2 linked regions of the Azospirillum brasilense genome follow. The protein of the gene in region 2 binds, or shares a complex with, the protein of the main gene of each other region. Links are inferred from orthologs where the notes say so. Each region holds a gene or a part of one and is shown on either strand. Other genes may lie near its edges.

Region 1 (4,493 bases), on a different replicon or contig from region 2:
TGGCCCGGTTCTCGAACCAGTCTTCCAGAAGCGCCACGGCGCGCCCGCGCTGCTCCTCCGTCAGGGTCAGGCGCGGCAGGACCGCCGCCAAGTGCCAGCGCACCTCCGCCTGCTCGATGGCCGCGGCGTCGGTCAGCAGCCGTTCCGCGAAGGCGTCCAGCGGACGGGCATCGCCGCGCGACACCCGCTCCAGCGCGTCGGCGGCGCGCATCCGCACCCCGGCGTCGCCGTCGAACAGGCAGGCGACCAGTTCCGGCAGCCGGGCGGGATCGGCGGCCACCGCCTCCGCCACCGTCGGAATGTCGCCGAAGGCCCGCCGGTCACCGCCAAGCGCCAGGGCCTTCGCCAGGCCCCCGTCCTTGGACCCGCTAACCTTGGGCCCATTATCCGTGCTCATCGCCTCAGCGCCGCCCGAAGGGACGCGAGGGGATGTTCCGCCCGAACTTCGATCCGGCCTTCAGCGCGCTGGGCCGCGGCGGCGGAGGGGGCGGCGGAGGCGGTGGCGCCTCGCCCTTCGGCACGGCGCCGCCACCGGCCATCTGGGCGAGATCGCTCATCAGCCGGTTGACGCCGCGCACCCGCTGGGCCTCGTCGGCCCATTCGCGGGTGTAGACCAGCTTGTGGTCGGGCCGCAGCTTCATCAGGCTCATCTGCTGGCTGATGTAGGTCAGCAGCTTGGCCGGCTCGGCGTAGCTGTTGTTGCGGAAGGTCAGCACGGCGCCCTTCGGCCCGGCGTCCACCCGCTCCACCCCCGCCTGACGGCAGAGCTGCTTGATGGTCACCACGTCGAGCAGGTTCTCCACCTCGCCCGGCAGCTTGCCGAAACGGTCGATCAGCTCCGCCGCGAAACCGTCGATCTCCGCCCGGTCCACCAGCTCGGCGATGCGACGGTAGAGCGACAGGCGCACCGTCAGGTCGGGAACATACTCCTCCGGGATCAGCACCGGGGTGCCGAGGTTGATCTGCGGGGTCCAGGGCTGGTCCTCCGCCCCGCTCGGCACCTGCCCGTCCATGTTGGCGCGGGCGTTGGCGACGGCTTCCTCCAGCATGTGCTGGTACAGCTCGACGCCGACCTCCTTGACGTGGCCCGACTGCTCCTCGCCCAGCAGGTTGCCGGCGCCGCGGATGTCCATGTCATGGCTGGCCAGCTGGAAGCCGGCGCCCAGGCTGTCCAGCGTCTCGATGACGTGCAGCCGCTGCTGCGCCGTGCCGGTCAGCGGCTTGTTCGGCGCGTAGGTGAGGTAGGCGTAGCCGCGCACCTTCGACCGGCCGACGCGCCCGCGGATCTGGTAGAGCTGGGCCAGACCGAACATGTCCGCCCGATGCACGATCAGCGTGTTGGCGTTGGGGATGTCGATGCCGCTCTCGATGATGTTGGTGGCGAGCAGCACCTCGAACTTGCCCTCGTCGAAGGCGGTCATCACCTCTTCCAGCTCGCTGGCCGGCATCTGGCCGTGGGCGGTGACGATCTTGACCTCGGGCACCAGTTCGCGCACCCGCTCGGCGACCTTGGGCAGGTCTTCGACGCGGGGGCAGACGTAGAAGGTCTGGCCGCCCCGGTAATGCTCGCGCAGGATGGCCTCGCGCACCACCACCGGGTCGTAGGGCAGCACGAAGGTGCGCACCGCCAGACGGTCCACCGGCGGGGTGGCGATCAGCGACAGCTCGCGCACGCCGGACAGCGCCATCTGGAGCGTGCGCGGGATTGGTGTGGCGGTCAGCGTCAGGACGTGCACGTCGGCGCGCAGCTCTTTCAGCCGCTCCTTCTGCTTCACGCCGAAATGCTGCTCCTCGTCGACGATGACCATGCCGAGCTGCTTGAACTGCACGCCCTTGCCGAGCAGCGCGTGGGTGCCGATCACGATGTCGGCGGTGCCCTCCGTCAACTCCTGCTTGACCTTGGTCTGCTCCTTGGCGGTGACCATGCGGGAGAGCTGGACGATGCGCAGCGGCAGCCCGGCGAAGCGGGTGGTGAAGGTCTTGAAATGCTGGCGCGCCAGCAGCGTGGTCGGCACCACCACGGCGACCTGCTGGCCGCTCATGGCGACGAGGAAGGCGGCGCGCAGCGCCACCTCCGTCTTGCCGAAACCGACGTCGCCGCAGACCAGCCGGTCCATGGGACGGCCCGAGCCGAGATCGGTGAAGACCTCCTCGATGGCCTTCAGCTGGTCGTCGGTCTCCGGATAGGGGAAGCGGGCGGCGAACTCCTGATAGACGCCCTCCGGCGTGTAGACCGGGTCGGCCTTCTTCAGCATGCGCTCGGCGGCGATCTTCAGCAGCGCCTCGGCCATGTCCTTCAGGCGCTTCTTGACGCGGGCCTTGCGGCCCTGCCAGCCGGCCCCGCCCAGCTTGTCGAGCTGCGCGTGCGCGTCCTCAGACCCGTAGCGGGTCAGCACCTCGATGTTCTCGACGGGGACGTAGAGCTTGTCGCCGCCCTCGTAGACCAGCCGCAGGCAGTCGTGGGGGGCGCCCGACACCTCCAGCGTCTCCAGCCCGTCGTAGCGCCCGATGCCGTGGTCCATGTGCACCACGAGGTCGCCGGAGGCCAGCGCCGTGTATTCGGCGATGAAGTTGGCGGCCTTGCGCTTCTTCTTCGCCGCCGGGCGGACGAGGCGGTCGCCGAGGATGTCCTGCTCGGTGATGACGGCCATGTCAGCGGAGGTGAAGCCGTGCTCCATTCCCAGCACGATCATGCCGATGATGTTGCGGTCGAAGCGGCGGACGTCCTCGATGCTCTCCGCCGGCTCGAGCCCCGGAATGCCGTGGTCGCCCAGCACCGTCATCAGACGGTCACGGGAACCCGCGGAATAGCCGGCCACCAGCACGCGCCGCCCGTCGGCCCGCAGGGCGCGGATGTGGTCCTTCACCGCCTCGAAGACGTTGACGTCGGGCCGCGCCCGCTCCTCGGCGAAGTCGTGGCCGCGGCGCCCACCGGCGTCCAGCGTGCCCTTGATGCCCGGCGGCGTGCCGAAGGGCTGGAGCTGCGCCACGGCGTGGGCGGCGAACAGGTCGTCCCAGGCCTGGGCGTCGAGGAACATCATGCCGACCGGCACCGGCTTGTAGACCGGCGAGCCCGTCCGCTTCTCGATGACGATCATGCTCTCGCGAGAGGCGTGGAAGTCCACCACCTGGGCGATGCGCGAATCGCGCGCCTCCGTCGCCTGATGGTCCAGCGAGAGGATGGCCTTGGGCATGTAGGCCAGCAGCGATTCCATCGTCTCGTGGAACAGCGGCAGCCAGTGTTCCATGCCGCCGTACTTGCGCCCGGCGCTGATCGCCTCGTAGAGCGGATCGTCGTCGGTGACCGCGCCGAACAGCTCCCGATAGCCGGAGCGGAAGCGGGCGATGCCGGCCTCGTCGAGGAAGACCTCCGACATCGGCTTAAGGTCGACGCCGTCGCGCTTGTCGGTGGTGCGCTGCGACATGGGGTCGAAGCTGCGCACGGCCTCCAACTCGTCGCCGAACAGGTCGAGGCGCAGCGGCTCGTCGGTGCCCGGCGGGAACAGGTCTATGATGCCGCCGCGCACGGCGAACTCGCCCGGCTCGCGCACCGTCTGGGCGCGGGTGTAGCCGTTGCCGGCCAGATAGCGTTGCAGCTTCTCCAGATCGATCCGGTCGCGCAAGCGTGCCGAGAACACCGCGTCGCGGAAGGCGGCGCGGGGCGGCACCTTCTGCACCATGGCATTGACGGTGGTCAGCACGACCAGCGGCGGCGCGTCCGCCTTGCGCGCCAGAAGGCGGGTCAGCGTGTCGATGCGCTTCGCCACGATGCCGCCGTTGGGCGACACCCGGTCGTAGGGCAGGCAGTCCCAGGCCGGGAACACCTGAACCTCCAGCGCCGGCGCGAAGAAGGCCAGCGCCTCCGCCAGCTGGGCGGCGCGGGTGTCGTCGAGCGCGACGTGGAGGAGTCCGGCGCTCCCCGCCCGCTTGGCGAGGTCGGCGAGGACGCGGGCGTCATGACCGGCGGGGGCGCCGCCGACCAGAAGGCGGCCGGAGCGTCCCGGCTGCAACTGTTCGAAGCTGGGCAAGGATCGGGCCTCAGGACCCCTGACGGGGCGTGTAGCGGAACTTGGTCAACAGCTGCATGACGTCGGTGTCATGCTCGGCGGGCAGCGGCTCGCGCCCGGCGTACCAGTTGTAGAGGTCGGGGTCGCTGAGTTCGAGCAGCGCCTCGTAACGGTCGAGCTGCGCGTGGTCGAAGTCCGGGACATGGGCGTCGGCGAAGCTGCCGATCAGCAGGTCCATCTCGCGCATGCCGCGGTGCCACGACCGGAAGCGCAGCCGCTTGCGCCGGTTTTCCAGGGATTCGCCGCTCTCGGACAGGGTGTTCTCGTCGCTCATGCCATCCACGCCAAAAAGCCCCGGCCCCGGAAGATAGGGGGCGGAGCGGTCCACATCCACCCCCGCATCCTGCACACCGGCACGCCCCCGCGCAAACCGAAATGCCGGACGGTCCCCCGGAAGGAGCTTGATTCAACGCGCCAGCCACGCCT
Region 2 (3,702 bases):
CCTAGCCGAGCGGGGAGGCCTTGAAACTTGTACGTTGGTAGGACGAACGAGGAAAAGATCGGCAAGACAACGGCCGGTCCCGCCTGTGCGGAACCGGCCGTTTCATTTGGGAGCGAAACGAAGAGTCCTTATTCGCTCTTGGTCGTCGTCGTGCGCTCGGTGGTGGTCGAGCCGCCGGTCGGCGGGGTGGTCAGGCTGGAATTGCCGTAGCCGGGCGAGGTGGTCGTGGTGGTGGTCGTGGTGCTGGTGGACTCGTCGGTCCCGCAGGCGCTGACCAGCAGGGCCGCGCCGAAGGCCAGCGCCACACCGGACATCATGGTCCTGGACATGCTCCGTCTCCATCCTGTTTGGCGAACGATGAAGAGGAAACGCCCCCGCGGCGGCTTTGTTTCCGGGACAAAAATCGGTCAAAAGAAAAGGGCCGGGGATGACCCCGGCCCTTCTTTACGCCCTCTTCCGGCTTTTCGGCTTCGCCTTCAGGTAGGGGGCCAGATACTGGCCGGTGTAACTCCGCTTGACCTTCACCACGTCTTCCGGGGTGCCCTCGGCGACGATCTCGCCGCCGCCGGTCCCGCCTTCGGGGCCGAGGTCGATGATCCAGTCGGCGGTCTTGATGACCTCCAGATTGTGCTCGATCACCAGCACCGTGTTGCCCTGGTCGACCAGCGCGTGGAGCACCTCCATCAGCTTCTCGACGTCGGCGAAATGCAGACCGGTGGTCGGTTCGTCGAGGATGTAGAGGGTGCGGCCGGTGGCGCGGCGGCTCAGTTCCTTGGACAGCTTCACCCGCTGCGCCTCGCCGCCCGACAGGGTCGTGGCGGGCTGGCCGATGTGGATGTAGCCGAGGCCCACCCGCTCCAAAGTCTCCAGCTTGTCGCGGATGCCGGGCACCGCCTTGAAGAACTCCTTGCCCTCCTCGACGGTCATGTCGAGCACGTCGGCGATGGTCTTGTCGCGGTAGGTGACCTCCAGCGTCTCGCGGTTGTAGCGCTTGCCGTGGCAGACGTCGCAGGTGACGTAGACGTCCGGGAGGAAGTGCATCTCGATCTTGATGACGCCGTCGCCCTGGCACGCCTCGCAGCGCCCGCCCTTCACGTTGAAGGAGAAGCGGCCGGGGCCGTAGCCGCGAGCCTTGGCCTCCGGCAGGCCGGCGAACCAGTCGCGGATCGGGGTGAAGGCGCCGGTGTAGGTCGCCGGGTTGGAGCGCGGGGTGCGGCCGATCGGCGACTGGTCGATGTCGATGACCTTGTCGAGATTCTCCAGCCCCAGCAGCTCGTCATGCTCCGCCGGATGCTCGCGGGCGCCCATCAGCTTGCGCGCCACCGCCTTGTAGAGCGTTTCGATGATCAGGGTGGACTTGCCGCCGCTCGACACGCCGGTCACACAGGTGAAGGTGCCCATCGGGATGCGCGCCGAGACGTTCTGAAGGTTGTTGGCGCGCGCGCCCTTCACCTCCAGGAACTGGCCCTTGTGGCCGGGGCGGCGCTGGTCCGGCACCGGCACGAAGCGGGTGCCGTTGAGGAACTGGGCGGTGACGCTGTCCGGATTGGCCTGGACCTCCGCCGGGGTGCCCTGGGCGATCACGGTGCCGCCGTGCTGGCCGGCGCCGGGGCCCATGTCCACCAGATAGTCGGCGGTGCGGATGGCGTCCTCGTCATGCTCGACCACGATCACGGTGTTGCCGAGGTCGCGCAGCCGCTTCAGAGTCGCCAGCAGCCGGTCGTTGTCGCGCTGGTGCAGGCCGATCGACGGCTCGTCGAGCACGTAGAGCACACCGGTCAGGCCCGACCCGATCTGCGAGGCGAGGCGGATGCGCTGGCTCTCGCCGCCGGACAGCGATCCCGAGCCGCGGCTGAGCGTCAGATATTCCAGCCCGACCGCGTTGAGGAAGCCCAGCCGCTCGTTGATCTCCTTGAGGATGCGGTAGGCGATCTCCTTGTCCTTCGGGCGCAGATGGTCGTTCAGCGTGCTGAACCACGTCGCCGCGTCGGCGATGGACATCTCCGCCGCCTGGGAGATGTGCTGGCCGTGCACCTTGACCGCCAGCGCTTCCGGCTTCAAGCGGGCGCCCTTGCAGGTCTCGCAGGGCTGGGAGGACTGGTACTTGGACAGCTCCTCCCGCATGTAGGCGCTTTCCGTCTCGCGGTAGCGGCGCTCCAGGTTGTTGACGATGCCCTCGAAGGCCTTGTTCGTCTGGTAGCTGCGCAGCCCGTCGTCGTAGGTCATCGTGATCGGCGCGCCGTCGGAACCGTAGAGGATGGTCTGGCGGACCTTCTCCGGCAGCGTCTCCCAGGGCGTGTCCATGGCGACGCCGAAATGCTTGGCGATGCTCTCCAGCGTCTGCACGTAATACTGCGAGGAGGAGCCGGCCCAGGGGGCGATGGCGCCCTTCTTCAGCGACAGCCGCTCGTCCGGGACGACCAGCATGGGGTCGAAGTAGATCTTGCTGCCCAGCCCGTCGCAGGCCGGGCAGGCGCCGAACGGGTTGTTGAAGGAGAACAGCCGCGGCTCGATCTCCGGGATCGTGAAGCCGGACACCGGGCAGGCGAATTTCTGCGAGAAGACGGTCTGCTCGTGCGTCTCGGCGTTCTCGACGAAGACGATGCCGTCGGCGAGGCCGAGCGCCGTCTCCAGCGAATCGGCCAGGCGGTTGCCAAGCCCCTCGCGGACGACGATGCGGTCGACCACCACGTCGATGTCGTGCTTCAGCTTCTTGTTGAGCGCCGGGACCTCGTCGATCTCGTGCATCGTGCCGTCGACGCGCACGCGCTGGAAGCCGCGCTTGCGGAGGTCCTGGATCTCCTTCTTGTACTCGCCCTTGCGGCCACGGATGAGCGGCGCCAGCAGCAGCAGGCGCGTGCCCTCTGGCATCGCCAGGATGCGGTCGACCATCTGGCTGACCGTCTGGCTTTCGATGGGCAGGCCGGTGGCCGGGGAGTAGGGGATGCCGACCCGCGCCCACAGCAGGCGCATGTAATCGTAGATCTCCGTCACCGTGCCGACGGTGGAGCGCGGATTCTTCGAGGTCGTCTTCTGCTCGATCGAGATGGCCGGCGACAGCCCCTCGATCGAGTCGACGTCCGGCTTCTGCATCAGTTCCAGGAACTGGCGCGCGTAGGCCGACAGGCTCTCGACGTAACGCCGCTGGCCTTCCGCGTAGATCGTGTCGAACGCCAGCGATGACTTGCCCGATCCCGACAAGCCGGTGATGACGATCAGCTCGTCCCGAGGCAGATCGACATCGACGTTCTTGAGGTTGTGCTCCCGCGCGCCGCGGACACTGATGTGCTTGTTCATGGAGTGTTCTTAGCCGAAACCGGAGGGGAAGGGAAGGCGCCAAAAAAAGCTCCGAAAGCCCGGACAGATATGTGCCACGCGCAGGCGTATTGCCACCGGCGCGCGTCCCTTTCCGGCCGCGTGGGACGCAGGGGCGGGATGCGGGAACGCCGGGGAGGGAGCGGAGAGGCGCCGGGGAGACGATGTTGGGGAGCCACCAAGGAATCGGTTGGCGGCACGGACTCTCTCTGCTATGTTTGTTCATGGAGTGTTCTCTTTCGTGCGGGCCGGGCGGGTTGATCCGGACGGAAGGGGCAAGACGCTCCGGCGGCGGCGGTTGACCCGTGCCCATCCCCCGTGCTTTGTGAAGCAAGGCGGGGCGGGCATGGACCGGACCACGGATCAAACCGGCCCTGCGAACAGACA

The links.
Region 1: the proteins of uvrA (region 2) and mfd are in contact, whole or in part, in a crystal structure (PDB 4DFC), measured with the Escherichia coli proteins. The link is inferred for Azospirillum brasilense from one-to-one orthologs.

The regions. Positions count from the first base shown.
Region 1 is NZ_CP032345.1:376,432-380,924, forward strand. What follows is about bases 202-4,389. They hold mfd (transcription-repair coupling factor), read right to left. Parts: upstream 4,029-4,389; coding sequence 402-4,028; downstream 202-401. Other genes in these bases: D3869_RS33405 (ACT domain-containing protein), read right to left, coding at 202-397; D3869_RS02000 (succinate dehydrogenase assembly factor 2), read right to left, coding at 4,039-4,341. Outside these bases: more of D3869_RS33405, read right to left, coding at 1-201; D3869_RS02005 (crotonase/enoyl-CoA hydratase family protein), read right to left, coding at 4,474-4,493. UniProt on the Escherichia coli protein: Couples transcription and DNA repair by recognizing RNA polymerase (RNAP) stalled at DNA lesions. Mediates ATP-dependent release of RNAP and its truncated transcript from the DNA, and recruitment of nucleotide excision repair machinery to the damaged site.
Region 2 is NZ_CP032346.1:581,606-585,307, reverse strand. What follows is about bases 245-3,641. They hold uvrA (excinuclease ABC subunit UvrA), read right to left. Parts: upstream 3,298-3,641; coding sequence 445-3,297; downstream 245-444. Other genes in these bases: D3869_RS16740 (hypothetical protein), read right to left, coding at 245-329. Outside these bases: more of D3869_RS16740, read right to left, coding at 129-244. UniProt on the Escherichia coli protein: The UvrABC repair system catalyzes the recognition and processing of DNA lesions. UvrA is an ATPase and a DNA-binding protein. A damage recognition complex composed of 2 UvrA and 2 UvrB subunits scans DNA for abnormalities.